DNA from 4 places in the Pseudomonas sp. GM24 genome. Region 3 is predicted to be linked to each of the others. Evidence: predicted binding sites of a transcription regulator. Region 3 holds the regulator's gene; each other region holds the start of a gene.
The links. Region 3 encodes FliA, which starts transcription of late flagellar genes. Its sites were predicted from a motif close to CTAAAGTTTNNNNNNNNNNNGCCGNTAA; they were not measured.

Region 1 (5,868 bases), on a different contig from region 3:
CCATCGTATTGTTATTGTCGGCGGCGGCGCCGGCGGTCTGGAGTTGGCTACCCGTCTGGGTAAGACTCTGGGCAAACGCGGCACGGCCAGTGTGATGCTGGTCGACGCCAACCTGACGCACATCTGGAAACCGCTGCTGCACGAAGTGGCCGCCGGATCGCTGAACTCTTCCGAAGACGAACTCAACTATGTTGCCCAGGCAAAATGGAACCACTTCGAGTTCCAGCTGGGGCGCATGAGCGGGCTTGATCGCGCACAGAAGAAAATCCAGCTGGCAGCAACCTACGACGAAAACGGCGTAGAACTGGTGCCGGCGCGGGAAGTGCAGTACGACTCGCTGGTGATCAGTGTCGGCAGCACCACCAACGATTTCGGCACTCAGGGCGCGGCGCAACACTGCCTGTTCCTCGACACGCGCAAACAGGCCGAGCGCTTTCACCAGCAACTGTTGAATCACTACCTGCGTGCACACGCCGGGCAAACCGATGTGGTCGAGCAGATCAGCGTGGCGATCGTCGGTGCTGGTGCGACCGGTGTCGAGCTTGCGGCAGAGCTGCATAACGCTGCGCATGAGTTGGCCGCTTATGGTCTGGACCGGATCAAACCGGAAAACATGCACATCACCCTGATCGAAGCCGGGCCACGGGTGTTGCCTGCCCTGCCCGAGCGTATCAGCGGGCCGGTGCACAAAACCCTGGAAAAGCTCGGGGTCAAGGTCATGACCAACGCGTCGGTCAGCGAAGTGACCGCCGACAGTCTGATCACGGCCGATGGCAATGAGATCAAGGCCAGCCTGAAAGTCTGGGCTGCCGGTATTCGCGCACCAGGTTTCCTCAAGGACATCGACGGTCTGGAAACCAATCGCATTAATCAGCTGCAAGTGCTGCCGACGCTGCAAACCACTCGCGACGAGAACATCTTTGCCTTCGGCGATTGCGCTGCGTGCCCGCAACCAGGCACTGACCGTAACGTGCCGCCACGTGCGCAAGCCGCGCACCAACAGGCGTCGTTGCTGGCCAAGTCGCTGAAGCTGCGCATCGAAGGCAAGACCCTGCCGGAGTACAAGTACACCGACTACGGCTCGCTGATCTCGCTGTCGCGTTTTTCGGCGGTGGGTAACTTGATGGGCAACCTGACCGGCAGCGTGATGCTTGAAGGCTGGCTGGCGCGAATGTTTTACGTGTCGCTGTACCGCATGCACCAGATGGCGCTGTACGGGCCGTTCCGCACGGCGATGCTGATGCTGGGCAGCAAGATTGGCCGTGGCACTGAACCGCGTCTGAAATTGCATTGATGTAAACCTGTGGGAGCGAGCCTGCTCCGGGCGGCGATCCGACGAAAGCGTTCTGTCAGTCGTTATTGATGCGACTGATCTGACGCATTCGCGAGCAGGCTCGCTCCCACATTGTTTTGTGTTGATCGAAAGATCTGTTTCGTACTGTATCCCCCCTCGTTTTCCCCACCTTCGCTTACAAACTCCCCCGCCTGGCGACACAGTCGCGATACACCGCCACCGCCTAATGGCCACACCCGAGCACACCTGCTCAGGCTTTCGTCCTTAACGTGTGGTTGCGTTGTGCAGCCAGGAGAATGTAAATGTCCCGTACTTCGACCCTCGGTAAAAAATCCATTGGCCTGATCGGCGCAGCCTTGGCTGGCGGGCTGATGTTGTCCGGATCGGTGTTTGCCGCCCAGCCACTGGCGCAGGGCTATATAGTCGCTTCGGCCGATACCTCGGTGAAAGCGCCGGAAGGCAAATGCGGTGAAGGCAAATGCGGCGATGCTTCGATGGCCAAGACTGACAGCGATGGTGACGGCAAGGTTTCCCGCGCCGAATTCCTCAAAGTCGCGCCGAAGTCCGACTTCGACAAGATCGACACCAACCATGACGGTTTCATCGACGAGCAAGAGGCCTACAACAACGTAAAGGCCAATTTTGAAGCCAACGGCAAGAAGATGCCAAAAGGTCTGTTCGAGCACCTGAAAGATCAAGACGGCGCCTGATCGGCAGAAAAAAGCCGCGCTTCTCCTGTGAGAAGCGCGGCTTTTTTATGCGTGGTTATTTACAGTTGGAAACGCCGCACCATGCCTTGCAAAGCATTGGCCAGTTGCGACAACTCATGGCTGGAGGCGCTGGTCTGGTCGGCACCGGCGGCAGAACGTACCGACAAATCCCGAATATTCACCAGATTGCGGTCCACTTCCCGCGCGACTTGCGCTTGTTCTTCCGCAGCGCTGGCAATCACCAGATTGCGCTCATGGATCTCATGCACCGACGCGGTAATGGTTTGCAGCGCCTCACCGGCGCGCTCAGCCAAGGCCAGCGTGGTCGTCGCCCGCGCGGTACTGGCCTGCATCGAATCCAGCGCCAGGCTCGAACCGCTGCGCATGCCCTGGACCATCTGCTCGATCTCCTGAGTCGATTGCTGCGTGCGATAAGCCAGCGCGCGTACTTCATCGGCCACTACGGCGAAACCTCGCCCGCTCTCACCGGCCCGCGCCGCTTCAATAGCCGCGTTGAGCGCCAACAGATTGGTCTGCTCGGCGATCGCCCGAATCACGTCGAGTACTTTGCCGATGTCCTGCGATTGGTTGGCCAGTGATTGCACCAACTCACCGGTCTGTTGCACATCGCTGGCCAGTGCGTTGATGGCCGTGGCGGTCTCACTGACACGCACCTGGCCCAGATGCGCCGACTCGCTGGACTGGCGGGTCGCGTCAGAGGTCGACACCGCATTGCGTGCGACCTCTTCCACCGCAGCCGTCATCTGATTGACCGCTGTCGCGGCTTGTTCGATTTCGTGGTTCTGCTGTTGCAGCCCTTGCGTACTGTCGAGTGTTACCGCATTGAGTTCATCGGCAGCGGTCGCCAGTTGCGTGGCTGAACCGCTGATGCCTTGCAGCGTCTCGCGCAGGTTTTGCTGCATGGTCGCCAAGGCTTTGAGCAAACGGCTGACTTCGTCGTTGCCATGAGTTTCGATCGGCCGGGTCAGATCACCCTGCGCGACACTTTCTGCGGCGCTCACGGCACTGCTCAGCGGTCGAACGATGCTGCGCGTGAGCATCATCGCCAGTGCTACCGTGGCCAGCGCGGCCAACGCAATGAACAAACTGACGATCGTGCGCGAGTTTTCGTAGTGCGCAGCGGACTTCTGGCTTTCAGCCGCGACCTGTTTGGCAAACAGGTCTGCCAGGTCGTTGAGTTGTTTGCCGGAGCCATCGACGACAGTTTTCATGTCGACCAACAGCAACTTGGTCAGCTCATCACGCTTGCCTTGCTCGGCAAGGGCGAAGGATTGAGCGATACCGCTGCGATACGCGGCGAAGGTTTTTTTGAACTGGTCGTATAACTGTTGGCCTTCCGGGGTGTTGACCAGTTTGTCGTAGGCGGCGATTTTCTCGCTCAGCTCCTTGTCGCGGGTGTCCATCTGGCTGCGGTAGGTGGCGATATTGTTCGCATCCTGGTCCAGCGCCATGCGCAACGAGATGGTGCGAATGCGCAGCATGATCTCGCGAATCTCGTCGCCGCCACGAATGCTTGGCAGCCACTGATTTTCTACCGCAACTTCACTGTCGCGAATACTCGACATCTGCCCCAGCGCAAACACGCCGAGCAAGGCCACCAACACCGCAATCAGGGCAAATCCCAAGGCAGCCCGGGGAGCAATATTCAACTGACGAAGCAACATGACGCACGCCCTTATTCTTGTATTGGCCAGATTCAAGGGGCGAAAGCCATGGCAGTCCCCTCGTGTTAGCGGGCTATCGGCAGGTTGTATGATGACTTGAAGGGAAATGAGTTTTTGTCGGACAAAAAAATCCCCGTATCTTTCGATACGAGGATTTTTAATATGGTCGGGGTAAGGGGATTCGAACTCCTGACATCCTGCTCCCAAAGCAGGCGCGCTACCGGACTGCGCTATACCCCGGTAAAAAAAAGGCGACCTTTCAAAGATCGCCTTCTTCGATCAGCGCTTTTGGCCTCTGATCTTAAGATTCGATCCCAGCGCTAACTGGTTTCAAAAATGGTGGGTCGTGTGGGATTCGAACCTACGACCAATTGGTTAAAAGCCAACTGCTCTACCAACTGAGCTAACGACCCAAAAATGGTCGGGGTAAGGGGATTCGAACTCCTGACATCCTGCTCCCAAAGCAGGCGCGCTACCGGACTGCGCTATACCCCGGTTTGAAATTGGCTCCGTGACCAGGACTCGAACCTGGGACCCAATGATTAACAGTCATTTGCTCTACCGACTGAGCTATCACGGAACTACATATTTCAATTTACAACGGTGAAACTTGTTGCTTCCAGTCACTCGTTCGCATCGCTGCGTTCGTGTGTCTGAGGCGCGCTATTCTACAACTTAGAACACCTCTGTCAACCCCCTAAATTGCTTTCAAGTTAATGATTTGCAACTTATTTCAGATTTCAACTCAGTGAGCTGAGACCGTCTTGGCGACTGACTGCGGGGCGCACTTTACAAGCCTTTTCCTTTGAGTTCAACAGCCTAACGAAAAAAAAGGCCCCACAAGGTGGGGCCTGCCAATTTTCATTGGCGTTTGGACTTAGTTGAAAACGATTTCGTCGTTCTCAACCACGCCGGTTGCGGTGTCGCCTGGCATGAAGTGACCCGAAAGGATCAATTGCGCCAGCGGGTTTTCGATCCAGCGCTGAATCGCCCGTTTCAACGGACGTGCGCCATACACCGGGTCGTAACCGACAGCGATCAGCTTATCCATCGCTTCCGGGCTGAGTTCCAGCTTCAGCTCACGCTCAGCCAGACGCGTACGCAGGCGACCCAACTGGATCTCGGTGATGCCCGCAATCTGATCCCGCGCCAGTGGCTCGAAGATCACCACTTCGTCGACCCGGTTGATGAACTCCGGACGGAAGTGCGACGTCAGCGCATCCATCACCGCAGCGCGCTGCGCTTCACGATCACCGACCAGCTCCTGGATCTGTACCGACCCCAGGTTCGAGGTCATGACGATCACGGTATTGCGGAAGTCCACCGTACGGCCATGGCTGTCAGTCAGGCGACCGTCCTCAAGCACTTGCAGCAAGATGTTGAACACATCCGGGTGAGCCTTCTCGACTTCGTCCAGCAGGATCACCGAATAAGGCTTGCGACGCACCGCTTCGGTCAGGTAACCGCCCTCTTCATAGCCGACGTATCCCGGTGGCGCACCGATCAGACGCGCCACGGAATGTTTCTCCATGAACTCGGACATGTCGATCCGCACCATCGCCTCTTCCGTATCAAAGAGGAATTCGGCCAGCGCCTTGCACAGTTCGGTTTTACCGACACCGGTCGGGCCGAGGAACATGAACGAACCGCTTGGACGATTCGGATCGGACAACCCGGCACGCGAACGGCGTACAGCGTTAGCGACGGCAACCACCGCTTCTTCCTGGCCGATCACGCGTTTGTGCAACAGGCTTTCCATCTTCATCAGCTTGTCGCGCTCGCCTTCGAGCATTTTCGACACGGGGATGCCGGTCCACTTCGATACAACTTCAGCGATTTCTTCTTCAGTCACTTTGCTGCGCAGCAGTTGGTTTTCGCTCTTGCCGTGCTGATCGACCATTTGCAGGCTACGCTCCAGATCCGGGATCACCCCGTACTGCAACTCGGCCATGCGGTTAAGGTCGCCCTTACGGCGTGCGGCTTCCAGCTCCTGACGCGACTGTTCGATCTTCTGCTGAATCTGCGCAGAACCCTGCACCTCGGCTTTCTCCGAGTTCCAGATTTCTTCCAGGTCCGAGTACTCGCGCTCCAGACGGACGATTTCTTCCTGGAGTTTTTCCAGACGTTTCATCGCCGCTTCGTCGCTTTCTTTCTTCAGCGCCTGGGATTCCACCTTCAA
Region 2 (5,868 bases), on a different contig from region 3:
ACTGTGGGTCGGTGCGCTGATGGCGGCCAACTATTTCGGTCTGGTGCTGGGTGGCAAGATCGGTCACCGACTGATTGCCCGGGTCGGGCATATCCGCGCTTATTCTGCGTGTGCCGGGATTGTCGGGGCGGCGGTGCTGGGCCATGGGCTGGTCGATTGGCTGCCGGCGTGGCTGGTGCTGCGGACCATCGTCGGTCTGGGCATGATGTGCCAGTACATGGTGATCGAGAGCTGGCTCAACGAGCAGGCGGATGCCAATCAGCGAGGTCTGGTGTTCAGCGGTTACATGATCGCTTCGTACCTGGGCCTGGTGCTCGGTCAACTGATTCTGGTCATGCATCCGGGCTTGGGCCTGGAACTGCTGATGCTGGTCGCGCTGTGCTTTGCGCTGTGTCTGGTACCGGTGACGTTGACTCGGCGGATTCACCCGGCGCCCCTGCATCCGGCACCGATGGAACCGCGCTTCTTTATCAAGCGCGTGCCGCAGTCGTTGAGTACGGTGCTCGGTGCCGGTTTGATCATCGGTTCGTTCTATGGTCTGGCGCCGCTGTATGCCTCGCAACAAGGCCTGTCGACCGAGCAAGTCGGTCTGTTCATGGGTAGCTGCATTTTTGCTGGTTTGTTGGTGCAGTGGCCGTTGGGCTGGTTGTCCGATCGTTATGACCGGGCGCTGCTGATTCGCTGCTTTGCCGGGTTCCTGGCGGTGGCGGCGTTGCCGTTGGCGGTGCTGCCGCAGGTGCCGCTGGAGGTGCTGTTCGGGGTTGGCTTCCTGTGCTCACTGGTGCAGTTCTGCCTGTATCCGCTGGCGGTGGCGTTCTCCAATGACCATGTGGAAGGTGATCGGCGGGTGTCGCTGACGGCGATGCTGTTGGTGACTTACGGTGTTGGTGCGAGCATCGGACCGTTGCTGGCGGGCGTGCTGATGAAACTGTTCGGCAGTCAGAGCCTTTATGCGTTCTTCAGCTTCTTCGCGCTGGTGCTGGTGTGGCGGATCCGGCCGAAAGCCGTGACCAATCTGCATCAGGTCGACGACGCGCCGCTGCATCACGTGGCCATGCCCGACAGTATGTCCAGCTCGCCACTGGTGGCGGCCCTCGACCCTCGAGTAGACGAGCAGGTGGTGCAGGAGCAGATGGTGCAGGACCCTTTGCAGGCGCCGACAACGCCTGAGCCAGGGCCAGAGCCTGAACCCGATGCGCAGCCAGAGCTTGCAGCAGAAGCGGAGCCTGATAGTGGCAGTGACAAGCCGGCTCCGGATCTCAGTGGCGGCAGACCTTGAACTGAACAAAACGCATGGCGCATAAAAAAGGGCAGCCCTGGGCTGCCCTTTTTATTGGCCGGACGAATCAGAGATCGTCTTTGTCGAAACGGCGTGCCTCACGTTGCAGCTGATACACAAAACGCTCAACGTTGCGCGCGGCCTGACCACTGATGTTGTGGAAACGCAGGCCGGCGAAGGTGATGTTGAGTTTTTCTTCGAAGTGCAGATAACGCAGTTCAACGGAGGTCGGCTGGTTGCCGAACAGCGGCGGGGCAATCAGGCGGTCATAGACCTGGCCCAGTTGCAGGCGATCAGTGATATCGCCTTCGAAACGCAGCTTGCAGCCGGTCGCGGAGATATCCAGCAGTTTGCCGTTGATCGGCGCCTTGAGCTTTTCTCCGCCCAATTCAACGCTGACCAGATCAGTCAGTTTCAGTGCGGCGCGGAAAGCATTGCGGCGCTGGTGGTAAACCACTTCGGTCGGTAGCTCGCCGGTGTAGAAGCGATCACCGTCGGATTCCTCGATATTCAACGTGCCGGTGCATTCCCAGGCAATGCGCACACCGTCATGAAAGCCTTCGACCTTGAACGGCTCGCCGGCCAGCAGGAAACGTTCGCCGTCACGCGGGATCATCTCGTCCAGCGCGATCGAAGCGCTGTCGCGGTCGACTTTGATCAGATAGCTCTGGAAGCGCTGGCTGCGCTCATGAAAGGTAATGATCAGCGGATCGTGGCTTTCTTGCAGCTGGCGCAGGTTGCTGGAGATTTCCAGTGGCGTGGTGAGCACCTTAGGGGGCTGCGGAGCATCATCCGCGCTGAGGGCGTTGGACACGGTTAATCAATCTCCAGACAAAATATGACGACTAGCCAGCATTTTGCCAGCATGTTCCGCGGGTTGATAGAGCTGGCGCATCAACGGCTCATGCCTGGCTGAGCGGACGCGGTATGGCGGGTTTGGCAAAGGTGCCACTGGCGTTATAAAGCGCTGGCGCTTCACCGCCGGTGAGGATCTTCAGCTGATTGGCCGTGGCGGCCTGCTGGATCTGAATGGACTGGCCATTCTTGACGTTGGCGGCCTGGCATTGAGCGATCAGATCGGTCAATGCATCGCCTTGCGTCAACAGCTGCTCGCCAATGCTCGACTGGCTGGCCAGTTGCACAAGGCCTGTACGATCAGTCGGCAGGTTGAGGCTGGCGAGGATTTCGCTGCGTTTGCGGCCATGCTGTTCAAGCAGAATGATCAATGCCTGTTTGTGCGCCAGAATTTCTTCCAGCAGTGGCATGTCGCGACCGTGCAACGCGAGAGATTCGGTTTGCAGCAACTCCAGCAATTGTTGAGCTGGAGCAAAGTCGTCGTTGATCAGTTGCAATAAATTAGTGTCGTGCATGGCTGGCCTTGGGTATTAAGCGTCCAAAAGCCTCGCGCCGGCAAAGGCCTAGCGCTGGGCTTCGAAGTTGAGCAGTTTGCTGGCTACACGGTTGCTGTCGACTTTATAGCTGCCATCGGCAATCGCGGCTTTCAACTCGGCCACACGGGCTTTGTCGACAGCAGGTTGATCGCGCAGCTTGTCAGTGACCTTCTGCAACTGTTGAGCCTCATTACTGAGGTGTACCGATTCCCCGCTTTTTGCGGTACTGGCCGTTTCGGCCTGGGTATTCAGCGGCGCGGAGGTGCCGGATTCGGCGGTTTCCTTGGCGTTGCTGGTACGTGTACTGCCCGTAAGTGACGAGGAGCTGTTCAAACGGCTGAAATCGATGACCATGATAAAAAACCTCTGGGAATTTGGACGCTTGCCATGTTTTCGGCCATCCCCTGGAAAACTTTAGGCACATTTACAATGAGCCTTGCATGCGCCGGCGCGTGTCCTGCTGCGGCACAGTTTAGGGAACAGCCGGGGCTAGCGCCAGTTTTCTACATCGCCACTTCCACTTGGCCCGGCGCGGTGACTTGCGCCTTGATGACCCGTTGCGAGTTGAGGTTTTTCACCCGGATCTGTTCTTTCAAACCGCCATTGGCCAGCGCTTCACCGGGCATGCGCACGGCGAGCGTGCCGCTGCGCGCAGTGATGACCACTTGATCGCCCTTGCGAATGACTTCGGCCTGTTCCAGATGAACCAGGGTAATGACCTGATCGGCTACCGTTGGTCGGGTCAATTTCTGCCCGATCGCTTCGTCTACCGAGGTCAGAAAGCCTTGGTTGATCGTGCTCACGTCGCGCTCTCGCAGGGTCACGTCCTGTGGCTCGATAATCCCTGCGCGTTTCAGCGGCCGCGTGGTGGTCACAATCTCGCGAAACAGGCGGACTTGAGCGGGCACGAACACGGTCCAGGGCGAGGCGCCCTCACAGCGGACCTTCACGGTAACCCGGCCCAAAGGACGTGCCGGGCTCTCCAGAGTCGCTGTCAATTCCTTGTCGCACATAGGCATGCGCATACGCGGGTCGAGCTGGTTTACTTCGATTTCATAGCGGCCTTCCGTTTGACTGGTAGCCAGATAGTCTTCTACGGTGAATTCAAGAAAGCCCTGAGTGACGCCGATAAGCATGTCAGGCAAGGTAACCGCATCAGCAATGGCAGGGCTGCCAGCAAAAGAGCAGCAAATGGCGCACGCGACACAAAGCCCTCTGCGAAGAGGTGATGTCAGGCGTCGGAAAAATGTCGTTTGAGCGTTCATACGAGTTAAAAAGCAAGCGCCGTGCCGTTTAGCAATGAATGTGCGTCGCAACAACACTTGGCGTTGGTGTAGGAGTCTGGGGCATGGCTGGTGTAATGGATTCGGTGAACCAGCGCACGCAACTGGTAGGGCAGAATCGCCTGGAGCTGTTGTTGTTCCGTCTCGACGGTCAGCAGCTCTATGGAATCAACGTGTTCAAGGTGCGGGAAGTGTTGCAGTGCCCGTCGCTGACGTTGATGCCCAAGTCCAGTCCTGTCGTGTGCGGGGTGGCAAATATCCGGGGGGCGACCATTCCGATCCTTGATCTGGCAATGGCCACCGGTTCCGGAGCGTTGAAAGACAAGAACAACCCGTTCGTGATCATCACGGAGTACAACACCAAGACCCAGGGTTTCCTGGTCCGCTCGGTGGAGCGCATCGTCAACATGAACTGGGAAGAGATTCATCCACCACCCAAGGGCACGGGTCGCGATCATTACTTGACCGCTGTGACTCGGGTGGACAATCAGTTAGTCGAAATCATCGACGTCGAGAAAGTGCTGGCGGAAGTTGCGCCGACACCGGAAGCGATTTCGGTGGGCGTGGTCGATGTCGAGACCCAGACCAAAGCACTGTCGTTGCGTGTCTTGACGGTCGATGACTCATCGGTGGCGCGGAAGCAGGTCACGCGTTGTCTACAGACGATCGGTGTCGAAGTGGTGGCGCTGAACGACGGCAAGCAGGCGCTGGATTACCTGCGCAAGCTGGTCGATGAGGGCAAGAAGCCGGAAGAAGAGTTCCTGATGATGATTTCCGACATCGAGATGCCGGAGATGGACGGGTACACCCTGACGGCGGAAATCCGCGGCGACGCACGCATGCAAAAGCTTCATATCATCCTGCATACTTCGTTGTCGGGGGTATTCAATCAGGCGATGGTCAAGAAAGTCGGTGCCGATGACTTTTTGGCCAAATTCCGTCCTGATGACCTCGCATCCCGGGTAGTCGACCGGATCAAAGCAGCAGATATCAGCTAGGGGCGTTTTGTCCCTGGCGGTCAACACGATTTAAGAGGCGGCATCATTGTCTACGGGTAATTTGGATTTCGAACAGTTCCGGGTCTTCCTGGAAAAAGCCTGTGGCATTCTGCTCGGTGAAAACAAGCAGTACCTGGTCTCGAGCCGTCTCAACAAACTGATGGAGCAGCAAGGCATCAAATCCCTGGGTGAGCTGGTTCAGCGCATCCAGACCCAGCCGCGCAGCGGTTTGCGCGAGCAAGTGGTCGATGCCATGACGACCAACGAAACCCTGTGGTTTCGTGACACCTATCCGTTTGAAGTCTTGAAGAACAAGGTGCTGCCTGAAGCAATCAAGGCCAGCCCCAACCAGCGTCTGCGGATCTGGTCGGCAGCGTGCTCGTCGGGTCAGGAACCGTACTCGCTGTCGATGTCGATCGACGAGTTCGAGCGGTCCAACCTTGGCCAGTTGAAGATGGGCGTGCAGATTGTTGCGACCGACCTGTCCGGCCTCATGCTGACCAACTGCAAGACTGGCGAGTACGACAGCCTGGCCATCGGTCGCGGTTTGTCGCCGGAACGTCTGCAGCGTTACTTCGACCCGAAAGGGCCGGGGCGCTGGGTAATCAAGGCGCCGATCAAGAACCGCGTGGAGTTCCGCTCGTTCAACCTGCTCGACAGCTATGCCGCGCTGGGCAAGTTCGACATCGTGTTCTGCCGCAACGTGTTGATCTACTTCTCTGCCGAAGTGAAGAAAGACATTCTGTTGCGCATTCACAGCACGTTGAAGCCGGGTGGTTATCTGTTCCTTGGCGCTTCCGAAGCGCTGAACGGTTTGCCGGACCATTACCAGATGGTGCAGTGCAGCCCGGGGATTATTTACCAGGCGAAGTGAAGCATGCGGAAAAAAGGGAGCCCTCAAGGGCTCCTTTTTTTTG
Region 3 (5,868 bases):
GCTGCATCCGCGTCTTCATCACCGCGGTCTGCAAGTCAGCCGTGACCACGTCGAGGTTCGACACGGCCTTTTGCATGGCTTCATCGCCGCTGTTCAGGCCCAGGCGCACCAGACGGTTACGCACCAGCACCAACTCGCCGACCATGTTCATGATTTCGTCGAGACGTGCCGTGTCGACACGCACGGTGGTTTCGGCTTCGCTCGCCGGTTTTTCCGGTGGCGGTGTCGCCGGCGCACGGGCCGGAGCCGGTGCAGCAGCGGCAGCCGGTTTTGGCGCTTCGGCTTTTGGCTCAGGCTTGGGCGCGGCTTTCGGCGCAGCAGCGGGAGCGGCCGCAGCCTTGGCGGCAGGCGCAGCCACCGTCGAAGCGGCGCCGGCAGTCGCGGCACCAACGTCAGTGAACTTGCCTTTGCCATGCAATTCGTCGAGCAGCGATTCGAACTCGTGATCGCTGATCAGATCGCTGCCGGCAGCAGCCGCCGCTGGAGCAGCAGGCGCCGGTGCCGAGGCAATCGCCGACTCCAGCGCATCGACGGCAAAGTTGCCCTTGCCATGCAACTGATCGAGCAGTGCTTCGAATTCGTCGTCGGTGATGTCTGAGCTGTCGCCCTTGGCCGGTGCCGCAGCAGCTGCCGCAACTGGCGCAACCGCGTCCACCGCGAACTGGCCTTTGCCGTGCAACTGATCGAGCAATGACTCGAACTCGGCATCGGTGATTTCATCGCTCGCGGCTTCAGCGGCCGTTTGCGCAGGGGCAGCAGCGGCCGGGGCTTCGGCTTCGGCCTTGACGGCGTTCAGCGAGTCCAGCAGTTGCTCGAATTCGTTATCAGTGATGTCGCCCGAGGAATCGCCTTCAACGACCAGTTCTTCGATCATCTCGGCCACCGGCGAAGCCGGGGCTGCGTCCGCCGCTTGCGGTTCGGCCAGGCGCGCCAGGGCGGCCAGCAGCTCCGGCGTGGCGGCGGTGATCGGAGCACGCTCGCGGACTTCGCTGAACATGCTGTTCACCGCGTCCAGTGCTTCGAGGACAACGTCCATCAGTTCTGCATCAACGCGACGCTCACCCTTGCGCAGGATGTCGAACACGTTTTCGGCGATGTGACAGCACTCCACCAGCTCATTGAGCTGAAGGAAGCCGGCGCCCCCTTTTACAGTGTGGAAACCGCGAAAAATTGCGTTGAGCAGATCTGCGTCATCCGGACGGCTTTCCAGCTCGACCAGTTGTTCGGACAGTTGCTCAAGAATCTCGCCGGCCTCAACCAGGAAATCCTGAAGGATCTCTTCATCGGCGCCGAAGCTCATTAATGGGGTGCTCCTACAGGTCTAAAAACCCAAAAAACCTAAAATTCCAAAACTCTAGAACCCGAGGCTGGATAACAAATCGTCCACATCGTCCTGACCGGACACAACGTCTTCTCGTTTATCGGCATGAATCTGCGGACCTTCACCCTGCGAGAGATGTTTTTGTGGATCTTTTTCTGCAAGCATCGCGGCGCGGTCATGTTCGATGCCCGCAAAGCGGTCGACCTGACTGGCCATGAGCACGAGTTTGAGCAAATTGCTTTCGACTTCGGTGACCAGTTGGGTCACACGCTTGATCACCTGACCGGTCAGGTCCTGGTAATCCTGGGCCAGCAGGATGTCGTTGAGATTGCTCGACACCGCACGGTTGTCCGTGCTGCTGCGTGACAGAAAACCGTCGACCCGGCGCGCCAGTTCACGGAACTCTTCAGCCCCGACCTCGCGACGCATGAAGCGGCCCCAATCGGCGCTCAAGGTCTGGGCTTCATCAGCCAGACTATTGACCACCGGCGTGGCGCTTTCCACCAGATCCATGGTGCGGTTGGCCGCGGCCTCTGTCAGCTTGACCACATAGCCCAGGCGTTCGGTGGCGTCGGTGATTTGCGACACTTCCTCGGCCTGCGGCATGTTCGGGTCGATCTGGAAGTTGACGATCGCACTGTGCAGTTCACGTGTGAGCTTGCCCACTTCCTGGTACAGGCCACGGTCACGGGTCTGATTGAGCTCATGGATCAGTTGCACAGCGTCGCCGAACCTGCCTTTTTCAAGGCTTTCGACCAGTTCGACCGCGTGTTTTTTCAGGGTCGACTCGAAATCGCCCTGTGAAGATTCGTTATGCTCCATAGCTCCCCCGCGCGTTCATCAGCCGATGCGTTCGAAAATCTTCTCGATTTTGTCTTTCAACGCCTGAGCCGTGAAAGGTTTGACTACGTAGCCGTTTACACCGGCCTGAGCGGCTTCAATGATCTGCTCGCGCTTGGCTTCTGCAGTCACCATCAGCACTGGCAGGTGCTTGAGCTTTTCATCGGCACGCACGTGGCGCAGCAGGTCGATACCGGTCATGCCCGGCATGTTCCAGTCCGTTACCAGAAAGTCGATGCTGCCGCTGTTGAGCACTGGAATGGCAGTCACGCCATCGTCAGCCTCGACGGTGTTGGTGAACCCAAGATCACGCAGCAGGTTCTTGATGATCCGCCGCATCGTTGAGAAGTCATCAACGATGAGGATTTTCATGTCTTTGTTCAATTCGACCTCCAAGCAGTCTTAAACGCGCCCAGCACCTGGACGCGCCACTTCAATCAATCGGCTTAGCACTCGAAGACTGTCTGGAGCACAACAGAGCAAGACCGGTGCCGTTCATCACCGCACCAGCCTCGTTCGCAGTGTCCCCACACCGCCTTCAGCGCGCTCGCCACTCCCCCAAACGCCCCCGCAAACGGGCCGCGCACTGGCTGTGTAACTGGCTGACCCGCGATTCACTGACGCCAAGGACTTCACCGATTTCCTTGAGGTTCAGCTCTTCGTCGTAGTACAGCGCCAACACCAGTCGCTCACGCTCCGGCAAATTGGCAATCGCGTCCGCCAACGCAGCCTGGAAACGTTCATCTTCCAGATCGCGCGACGGCTCAAGATGAGCACTCGCGCCATCCTCGTGCAGCCCTTCGTGTTCGCCGTCCTGCAGCAGGTCGTCGAAACTGAACAGGCGGCTGCCCAAGGTGTCATTCAAAATCCCGTAGTAATCGTCGAGACTCAATTGGAGTTCGGCTGCAACCTCGTGATCTTTAGCGTCACGGCCGGTTTTAGCTTCAATTGAGCGAATTGCGTCACTGACCATACGGGTATTGCGGTGAACCGAGCGTGGCGCCCAGTCCCCTTTGCGCACTTCGTCGAGCATCGCGCCGCGGATTCGAATGCCCGCGTACGTTTCAAAACTGGCGCCTTTGCTGGCGTCATATTTGGTCGAGACTTCGAGCAGACCGATCATTCCGGCCTGGATCAGGTCTTCGACCTGCACACTCGCCGGCAAACGCGCCAGCAAGTGGTAGGCAATGCGTTTGACCAGTGGCGCGTAACGCTCGATCAGTTCGTACTGCGCGTCACGTGCCGACTTCTTGTAGTAGTTCATACCGCTTGCGGTCATAGCACGGGCCCTGCCGTTTGCTGCACGAGGCGCTCGACGAAAAACTCAAGGTGGCCACGCGGGTTGGCGGGCAGCGGCCAGGTGTCGACCTTCTGCGCGATCGCCTTGAACGCCAGTGCGCACTTGGAACGCGGGAAGGCTTCATACACCGCACGCTGCTTCTGCACCGCTTTACGCACGCTTTCGTCGTAAGGCACGGCGCCGACATATTGTAGGGCCACGTCAAGGAAGCGATCCGTGACCTTGGTCAACTTGGCGAACAGGTTGCGCCCTTCCTGCGGGCTCTGCGCCATGTTGGCGAGGACGCGGAAGCGGTTCATGCCGTAATCGCGGTTGAGCAATTTGATCAGCGCGTAGGCGTCGGTAATGGACGTCGGCTCGTCGCAGACCACCAGCAACACTTCCTGGGCTGCGCGCACGAAACTGACTACCGAGTCACCAATACCCGCAGCGGTGTCGATCACCAATACGTCGAGATTGTCGCCGATGTCGCTGAACGCCTGAATCAGGCCGGCGTGTTGCGCCGGACTCAGGTGGACCATGCTCTGCGTGCCGGACGCCGCCGGCACGATGCGAATGCCACCGGGGCCTTGCAACAGCACGTCGCGCAATTCGCAACGGCCTTCGATGACGTCGGCCAGCGTGCGCTTAGGGGTCAGCCCCAACAATACGTCAACGTTCGCCAGACCGAGGTCGGCGTCCAGCAGCATGACCCGACGGCCAAGCTCTGCCAGCGCCAGCGACAAGTTCACTGACACGTTAGTCTTGCCGACGCCACCTTTGCCGCCGGTCACCGCGATCACCTGTACGGGATGCATGCTGCCCATGTTATTTCTTTACCTTGTCTTGCATAGACGGAGGCCACATTACTGGCTGCGCGTTCACAACCGGAACAATGCATGGCAGACCATCGATGTAGGTACAAAAACTGTTCATGAATACCTCAGCCTACCTGCTTGGTCGGGCTGTGATAGATATCAGCGAACATGTCAGCCATGGCTTCTTCGCTGGGTTCTTCCTGCATTTGCACGCTGACGGCGCGGCTGACCAGTTGATGACGACGCGGCAGATGCAAATCATCCGGAATCCGTGGGCCATCGGTCAGGTACGCGACCGGCAATTCATGACTGATCGCCAGGCTCAACACTTCGCCAAGGCTGGCCGTTTCATCCAGTTTAGTCAGGATGCAGCCGGCAAGCCCGCAACGCTTGTAACTGTGATAAGCGGCGGTTAGAACCTGTTTCTGGCTGGTGGTTGCCAAGACCAGATAATTTTTTGACCGAATGCCACGCCCGGCCAGACTTTCGAGCTGCATGCGCAGGGCTGGATCGCTGGCTTGCAGGCCGGCAGTATCGATCAGCACCACGCGTTTGCGCAGCAGTGGATCCAGCGCCTGCACCAGCGATTGGCCCGGATCGACGTGGGTCACCGGCACATTGAGAATGCGACCCAGCGTCTTCAGCTGTTCCTGAGCGCCGATACGGAAACTGTCCATGCTCACCAGCGCGACATTCTGCGCGCCGTATTTCAGCACATAACGCGCGGCAAGCTTGGCCAGCGTAGTGGTCTTGCCCATGCCGGCCGGGCCGACCATGGCAATCACACCGCCCTCTTCCAGCGGCTCGACTTCCGGTACGGCAATCATCCGTGCCAGGTGCGCGAGCAACATGCGCCAGGCCTGACGCGGCTCTTCGATATCGGTGATCATCGCCAGCAGATCGCGCGACAACGGGCCGGACAGGCCGATACGTTGCAGACGGCGATACAGATTGGCCTGCGCCGGACGGCTGCCTTGCAGCTGATTCCAGGCCAGGGTACCGAGCTGGACTTCCATCAGCTCGCGCAGGCTGTTCAATTCAAAACGCATCGAATCCAGTGCGCGCGGATCAACACCGCCGGAAGACTGCGCAGGTGCCGGGGCTGGACGCGCCGGAGCGGCGTAGGTCGGCTCGGTCAGCGGTTCAGCTGCGGTCAGCGGCAGGCCGGCCGTCAACGGCAGGCCAGCGAAAATCTGGCGATTGCTGTTGCCATCGGCTTCGCCACGCAGGCTCAACTCGGCCTGAGCGGTGACGATGCGCGACTGGGTCTTGCGCAGCTCGTCTTCGAGCTCCATGTTCGGAACCCGTGGCGCCAACGCCGACAATTTGTAATCCAGTGCCGCCGTCAGCTCGACACCGCCGGCAATGCGGCGGTTGCCAATAATGGCGGCATCAGCGCCCAGCTCATCACGAACCAGCTTCATGGCCTGACGCATATCGGCGGCAAAGAAACGCTTAACTTGCATAAACCACTACCTCAGCCGTTGGGCCCTACTGTCGCAACGATGGTCACTTGCTTGTTGTCCGGTATTTCCTGGTAGGCCAGCACATGCAGTCCAGGGACTGCGAGGCGGCCAAAGCGCGAGAGCATCGCGCGGATCGGGCCAGCG
Region 4 (5,868 bases), on a different contig from region 3:
AGCAACACCATGAGCACTCTGCAACCCGATACCCTGATCAAAAACCCCCATGGCTGCCACGTTGTGTCTTCGGTAGAAGTGTCGGCGGACGCCGCACAGGTCTGGGCGGTGGTGGGCAACTTCGCCGGTTTCGACCGTTTCATTCCAGCGCTGTCGCACATCGAAACAATCGGCGAGGGCGTGTCTTCGCTGCGCAAAAAATGCTTCAAGGATGGCAACCTCGTGGTCGAGCAACTCAACTCCCGCGATGAAAACGCGCGGAGCATGACCTGGACGACGATTTACAACACGTTGGGGGTGGCCAATCTGTGGGCGGCGATGAATGTGGAAGCGCTGGGCACAGGCAAATCCAGGGCAACCTGGACGATCATTGCCGAGCCGGCTTCGGGCGGTAAGGAGGCGTTGCCGGGGTTCAAGGATTTTGTGCAGGGGTTTGCGGATGATGCGATGGGGAATGTGCTGAAGCTGTTTGTCTAAGGCTTCGGCTTTGCGGTGAATGCACCACCGCTTTCGCGAGCAGGCTCGCTCCCACAGGGAAATGCATTCCAAATGTGGGGGCGAGCCTGCTCGCGAAGAACGATACCGCGGTCAGATTTTGAAGCTGTCGACCAATTGCTTCAGACGGTTAGCCTGCTGCGACAACGCATCACAATCCTTCAACGTTTCATTGAGGTTGGCGACGCTCTGCTGGTTCAGCAGGTTGATCTGGTTAACGTCGACGTTGAGGGTTTCCACCACGGCGGTCTGCTCTTCGGTCGCCGCTGCCACCGACTGGTTCATCCCGTCGATTTCGCCGATACGCTGGGTCACGCTGACCAGACGCAAACCGGCCTGGTTGGCCACTTCCACGCTCTGCTCGCTGGACGCCTGACTGGCGTTCATCGTGGTCACCGCTTCGCGCGAACCGATCTGCAACGACGTGATCATCTTGTGGATCTCTTCCGCCGACTCCTGGGTGCGATGGGCGAGGTTACGCACCTCGTCCGCCACCACCGCAAAACCACGCCCGGCTTCACCGGCACGCGCAGCTTCGATCGCCGCGTTGAGCGCCAGCAGGTTGGTCTGTTGCGAGATGCCTTTGATCACATCAAGGATGTGGCCGATGTTGTCGGTGCTGGCATTCAGGGTTTCAATCTGCGTGCACGACAGGCTGATTTTCTGCGACAACTCGGTCATCGCTTGAATCGTCTGCTCGACTACCTGACGACCGTCATCAGCCTGCTCGCTGGCGCCGCTCGCGTGTTGCGAAGCATCGGCGGCGTTGCGCGCGATTTCCTGAGTGGCGGCGCCCAACTCGTTGATCGCGGCAGCCACGCTGTTGGTGCGCGCGCTTTGTTCGTCGGAACCGACGATCGAAGCATTGGAAGACGCCATCACGCGCTGCGACAAGTCATGCACATGGCGGGTTGCCGAGGACACTTCGGAAATCGACGCGTGAATCCGTTCAACGAACTGGTTGAATGCGCTGCCCAATTCACCGAATTCGTCTTTGCTCTCAACCACCAGACGACGGGTCAGATCGCCTTCGCCCTGAGCAATGTCCTGCATCGCACGACCCATGGTGGTCAGCGGACGCATCAGGACATTGATCAACAGGCTCAGCAGCAGCGCAATCGCAGCCACAGCAACAAACATCGCGATCAGCGCCGAGGTGCGAAATTGGCTGAGTGCGGCGTAGGCTTTATCGCGATCAATCGACAGACCGATGTACCACTGCGCATTCGGCAGATCGCTCACCGGGGTGAACGACAGAATACGTTCCTGGCCATTGAGCACCACGTTCTGGTTGCCCTTCTCGATGCGCACGCTGGTGTTCGGGTAGATGTCTTTCAGGTTTTTCATGACCTGATCTTTGTCCGGGCTGACGATCACCTGACCGTCGGCGCTGACCAGAAACGCATGGCCAAGGCCACCGAAGTCCACCGAGTTGATGATCTTCACCAGGGTTTCCAGGCTCAGGTCACCACCGACCACGCCAAGCAGCTCGCCGTTCTTTTTCACCGGCATGGCGATGGTTACCACCAACCCGCCAACCGCTGCCATGTACGGCGGCGTCAGCATGGTTTTGTCAGCGATCACGGCTTGTTTGTACCAAGGACGCTGACGCGGGTCGTAGCCGTCCGGCATCTTCGCGTCAGGACGCTGGGTGAACACACCGTTGGCCTGACCGACGTAGGTGAACTGGAAGTTCGAAGTGAACGCTGGTTGATCGACCAGACCCGGGAAGTCCGCGTCCTTGCCCTGATGGGCAACGTTCTGCGCGAGGTTTTCCAGCACCAGAATCCGCCCGCTCATCCAGTTCTGCACGCTGCTGGCGGTCAGGTCACCGGCCTGCTGCACGGAGGACTGAAGGTTCTGGCGAATGGTGTTTCGCTGCAGGTAGTCGTTGTAGAGGGTGAACAGCGCGAACGCCAGGACCACGACGCCCGAGGCGGCCAACAGGATTTTATGGCTGAACTTGAGATTCATTTCATGGGACTTCTTATGCCAAAAGTGGGGATGCGTTCCGGATGCAACATTCCATGTACAGCGCAGGCAGCGTTCTAACGGCTGCTCTGATTTGGTGCACGCATGTCTCACCAGTCTGTCGGCACGTGTCGGAGAAATCTTAGGGTTGAGCGGGAAATGGATGGAGTTTCTGCAGGATTCCCGCCGAACGGCGTGCCAGAGCGTTCGCCCCGATGTTTTTCATGGTTGATGTTCGGGTGGCAGTTGCAAATTTCGTAACCCTTGATGACAATGCGAGTAATTATCATTTGTGACGTTGGCGTTGATGTCCTCACCTGAGTTTGCAGTACAGGCGCTTTACAGTAGTCATCACGGCTGGCTTAACGCTTGGCTGCGCGCGCGGCTGGGCAATGCGGCAGATGCGGCGGATCTGGCGCAGGACACTTTCCTGCGCCTGTTGCAGCGCACCGAACGCCTCGAACTCAAGTCGCCTCGCGCCTTCCTGCGCACGATTGCACGTGGGTTGGTGATCGATCATTGGCGCCGAGAGGAAATCGAACGTGCCTATCTCGAAACGATCGCCCATTTGCCTGAAGCAGAAACACCGAGTGCCGAAGCCCGGGCGCTGGTGATCGAATTGCTGGAGAGCATCGCGCGCATGCTTGAAGGACTGAAGCCGAAAGTGCGTCAGGCCTTTCTGCTGGCGCAGTGCGAAGGTTTAACCCACAAGCAGATCGCCGAACAGATGGGGCTTTCCCTGCGTTCGGTTGAACGTTACGTCGCCGACGCCCTGTATCACTGCTATGTGCTGCGGTATGAAAGCTGATGCCGGTGGATAACGTCTCAGTCGGTCGCCGCGCCGAGCCTCGACAGCACGTAGTCAAACAAGCCATCCATTGGCTGCTGCGCTTGCGCAACAACCATGGCAACCCGCGGTTGAATCGCCAGTGCGAACAGTGGCGCGCCGAACACCATGAGCACGAACTGGCCTGGCAACGGGTGCAGTCGCTGCAAGCCGAGTTGAGCAATAACCTGCGTGCGGTGCCCGGTGCGCAAGTGGCGTTCAACACCCTGGAAAACAGTGCTCAGGGTCTTGGCCGGCGACAGGCCTTGAAGCTGTTGTCTGGCGCATTGCTGATGGGCTCCGCCGCGTGGCTGGCCAAAGACACGGCCGCGTGGCAGCAATGGAGCGCCGATTACGCTACGGCGACGGGCGAGCGGCGCGGCTTTCAGTTGCCGGATGGCACGCGGATCGAACTGAACACCGCGAGTGCAGTGGATCTGGATTACACCGCACAGCAGCGGCTGATCAAACTGACGCGCGGCGAAATTATTGTCACCTGTGGCGGCTCCGACGAGGGCGCGCCGTCTGATCGGCCGCTGCGGATACAAAACCGTCACGGTACTTATGAACCTTTCGATGCCCGATTCATCCTGCGTCAGGAACATGATTGCACTCGGCTCAGCGTCACCCATGGTCAGGTTGCGATCCGCTCCGGCGGCACTTCGGTGGAAGCATTGGCCGGGCAGAGTTATCTGATCGATCACCATCGGGTTCGCCCTGCACCGCCGCTGGCTATGGATGCTGGCGCTTGGGTTGACGGCTTGATCGTCACGCGCAATATGCGTCTTGGTGATTTTCTCAGCGAAGTCAGCCGTTATCGTCAGGGCTTTCTGAGTTGTGCGTCTGACGTTTCCGAGTTGCGTCTGTCCGGCGTATTCCGCCTGGAAGACACCGACAAGCTGTTGGCGATTCTGCCGCAGACGTTGCCGGTGCAATTGCGCTATCGCACGCGTTGGTGGGTGACGCTGGAGCGCGTTGCCTGAAATTATTTTGGCGGGTTTTCGCTGCAGGTCCGGCTTAGTCAGTAAGCACTTCAATTCAAGCGTTTGCGACTTCCTACGGAAACCTACAATGACTGTCCGCGCCACCTGTAAGAACACTCTGAATTTAACTGCAGAATCGGGCCTGTTGCGCCACGCCGTTCGGGCAGCGCTTTTTTCCACGGTGCTGGGCGTTGGTGTGATGCCCGGTTTGAGCATGGCGGATAATCCAGCGGCCAGTGAACTCAGCCATCGCTACAACATTGCAGCGGGCCCGTTGGGTGAGGCGCTGAATCAATTTGCACGTCAGGCTGGCATCACGTTGTCGACGACCCCGCAGCAAACTCAGGGCCGGCAATCGCCGGGCGTACAGGGTGAATATTCGACCGATCAGGCGTTAAGCCATTTGCTTGGTGGCTCCGGTCTGGAAGCGGTCAGCCAGGATGGCAGCAGCTACGTCCTGCGCCCGCTCGCTGAAACCGAAGCGCTGGCCCTGCCAACCACCGATATCAAAGGTTTCGCCCTCGGCAACGCCTTGGGCAGCATGGATGGCTACAACGCCACGCACAGCCAGATCGCCACCAAGACCAGTACGGCGTTGCTGGAAACCTCGCAAAGCGTATCGGTGGTCACTCGCGAACAAATGGATGACCAAGGCTCGCAGACTGTCTCGCAGGCAATGCGTTACACGCCGGGTGTGCTGACCAATCCGTACGGCGCGACCCATCGCTATGACTATGTGGCGATGCGCGGTTTCAACGACGGCTCGGTCGACAACATCTACCTCGACGGCCTCAAGTCGATGGGTGACAGCGGTACTTACAGCACCATGCAAGTCGATCCGTATTTTCTTGAGCGCGTCGACATTCTCAAGGGACCCTCGTCGGTGCTGTACGGTCGCAGTTCGCCTGGCGGCCTGGTGGCGCTGACCAGCAAAAAACCGCTCTACGAGGCTTACCATCAGGTGCAAGCCACGTTCGGCACGCAGGGGCAGCGCGGGGTCGGTTTTGACTTCAGCGGCCCGGTCGATGACGACAAGCGTATTGCCTATCGTCTGACCGGGTTAACGGATCAGTCCGACACGCAATTCGACCACAACAAAGAAAAACGCTTCGCCCTCGCACCGACGTTGAGTATCGATTTCAGTGAAGACACTTCGCTGACGTTGCAGGCGTATCTGCAACACGATCCGGATGGCGGCTACCACGGCGGTGTACCGGCCGACGGCACCATTCATCAGCGCAATGGCAACCGCATCTCGCCACACTTCTTCGAAGGCGAACCGGGCGTCGATGGCTATTCCCGTGATCAGCAATCATTCGGTTATCAATTCGAACATCGCTTCAACGACGTCTTCACCGCTCGCCAGAATTTCCGTTACCTTGATTCCAAAGTAAACATGGATCAGGTCTACGCCTATGGCTGGACCTCGCCGAGCAGCAACGAGCTGAACCGCTATTACACCGGCGGGGATGAGCGTCTGCATGCGTTTATCGTCGACAACATGCTCCAGGCTGAATTTTTCACCGGCGCGACCAAACACACGGTGCTCATGGGCGCCGACTATCAGCGGCGCAAAACCGTGGTCGACTGGAC

Region 1: the regulator FliA is predicted to act here: its motif matches at 3,763-3,790, upstream of PMI23_RS08875 (methyl-accepting chemotaxis protein).
Region 2: the regulator FliA is predicted to act here: its motif matches at 3,061-3,088, upstream of flgM (flagellar biosynthesis anti-sigma factor FlgM).
Region 4: the regulator FliA is predicted to act here: its motif matches at 2,585-2,612, upstream of PMI23_RS21910 (methyl-accepting chemotaxis protein).

What each region holds. Positions count from the first base shown of each region.
Region 1 is NZ_AKJR01000055.1:9,171-15,038, forward strand. Features, by position in the region: gene PMI23_RS08865 (NAD(P)/FAD-dependent oxidoreductase) at 1-1,294, shown strand, start outside; gene PMI23_RS08870 (HvfA family oxazolone/thioamide-modified RiPP metallophore) at 1,597-2,004, shown strand; gene PMI23_RS08875 (methyl-accepting chemotaxis protein) at 2,064-3,689, opposite strand; tRNA gene PMI23_RS08880 (tRNA-Pro) at 3,853-3,929, opposite strand; tRNA gene PMI23_RS08885 (tRNA-Lys) at 4,027-4,102, opposite strand; tRNA gene PMI23_RS08890 (tRNA-Pro) at 4,108-4,184, opposite strand; tRNA gene PMI23_RS08895 (tRNA-Asn) at 4,194-4,269, opposite strand; gene clpB (ATP-dependent chaperone ClpB) at 4,567-5,868, opposite strand, start outside.
Region 2 is NZ_AKJR01000051.1:5,788-11,655, forward strand. Features, by position in the region: gene PMI23_RS08495 (MFS transporter) at 1-1,279, shown strand, start outside; gene PMI23_RS08500 (flagellar brake protein) at 1,347-2,093, opposite strand; gene PMI23_RS08505 (flagella synthesis protein FlgN) at 2,182-2,649, opposite strand; gene flgM (flagellar biosynthesis anti-sigma factor FlgM) at 2,698-3,024, opposite strand; gene flgA (flagellar basal body P-ring formation chaperone FlgA) at 3,174-3,935, opposite strand; gene PMI23_RS08520 (chemotaxis protein CheV) at 4,019-4,951, shown strand; gene cheR (protein-glutamate O-methyltransferase CheR) at 4,998-5,825, shown strand.
Region 3 is NZ_AKJR01000174.1:2,192-8,059, reverse strand. Features, by position in the region: gene PMI23_RS19215 (chemotaxis protein CheA) at 1-1,300, opposite strand, end outside; gene PMI23_RS19210 (protein phosphatase CheZ) at 1,355-2,143, opposite strand; gene PMI23_RS19205 (chemotaxis response regulator CheY) at 2,162-2,533, opposite strand; gene fliA (RNA polymerase sigma factor FliA) at 2,700-3,440, opposite strand; gene fleN (flagellar synthesis regulator FleN) at 3,437-4,267, opposite strand; gene flhF (flagellar biosynthesis protein FlhF) at 4,384-5,724, opposite strand; gene flhA (flagellar biosynthesis protein FlhA) at 5,736-5,868, opposite strand, start outside.
Region 4 is NZ_AKJR01000204.1:14,006-19,873, forward strand. Features, by position in the region: gene PMI23_RS21905 (SRPBCC family protein) at 10-477, shown strand; gene PMI23_RS21910 (methyl-accepting chemotaxis protein) at 589-2,469, opposite strand; gene PMI23_RS21915 (sigma-70 family RNA polymerase sigma factor) at 2,774-3,274, shown strand; gene PMI23_RS21920 (FecR domain-containing protein) at 3,274-4,275, shown strand; gene PMI23_RS21925 (TonB-dependent siderophore receptor) at 4,364-5,868, shown strand, end outside.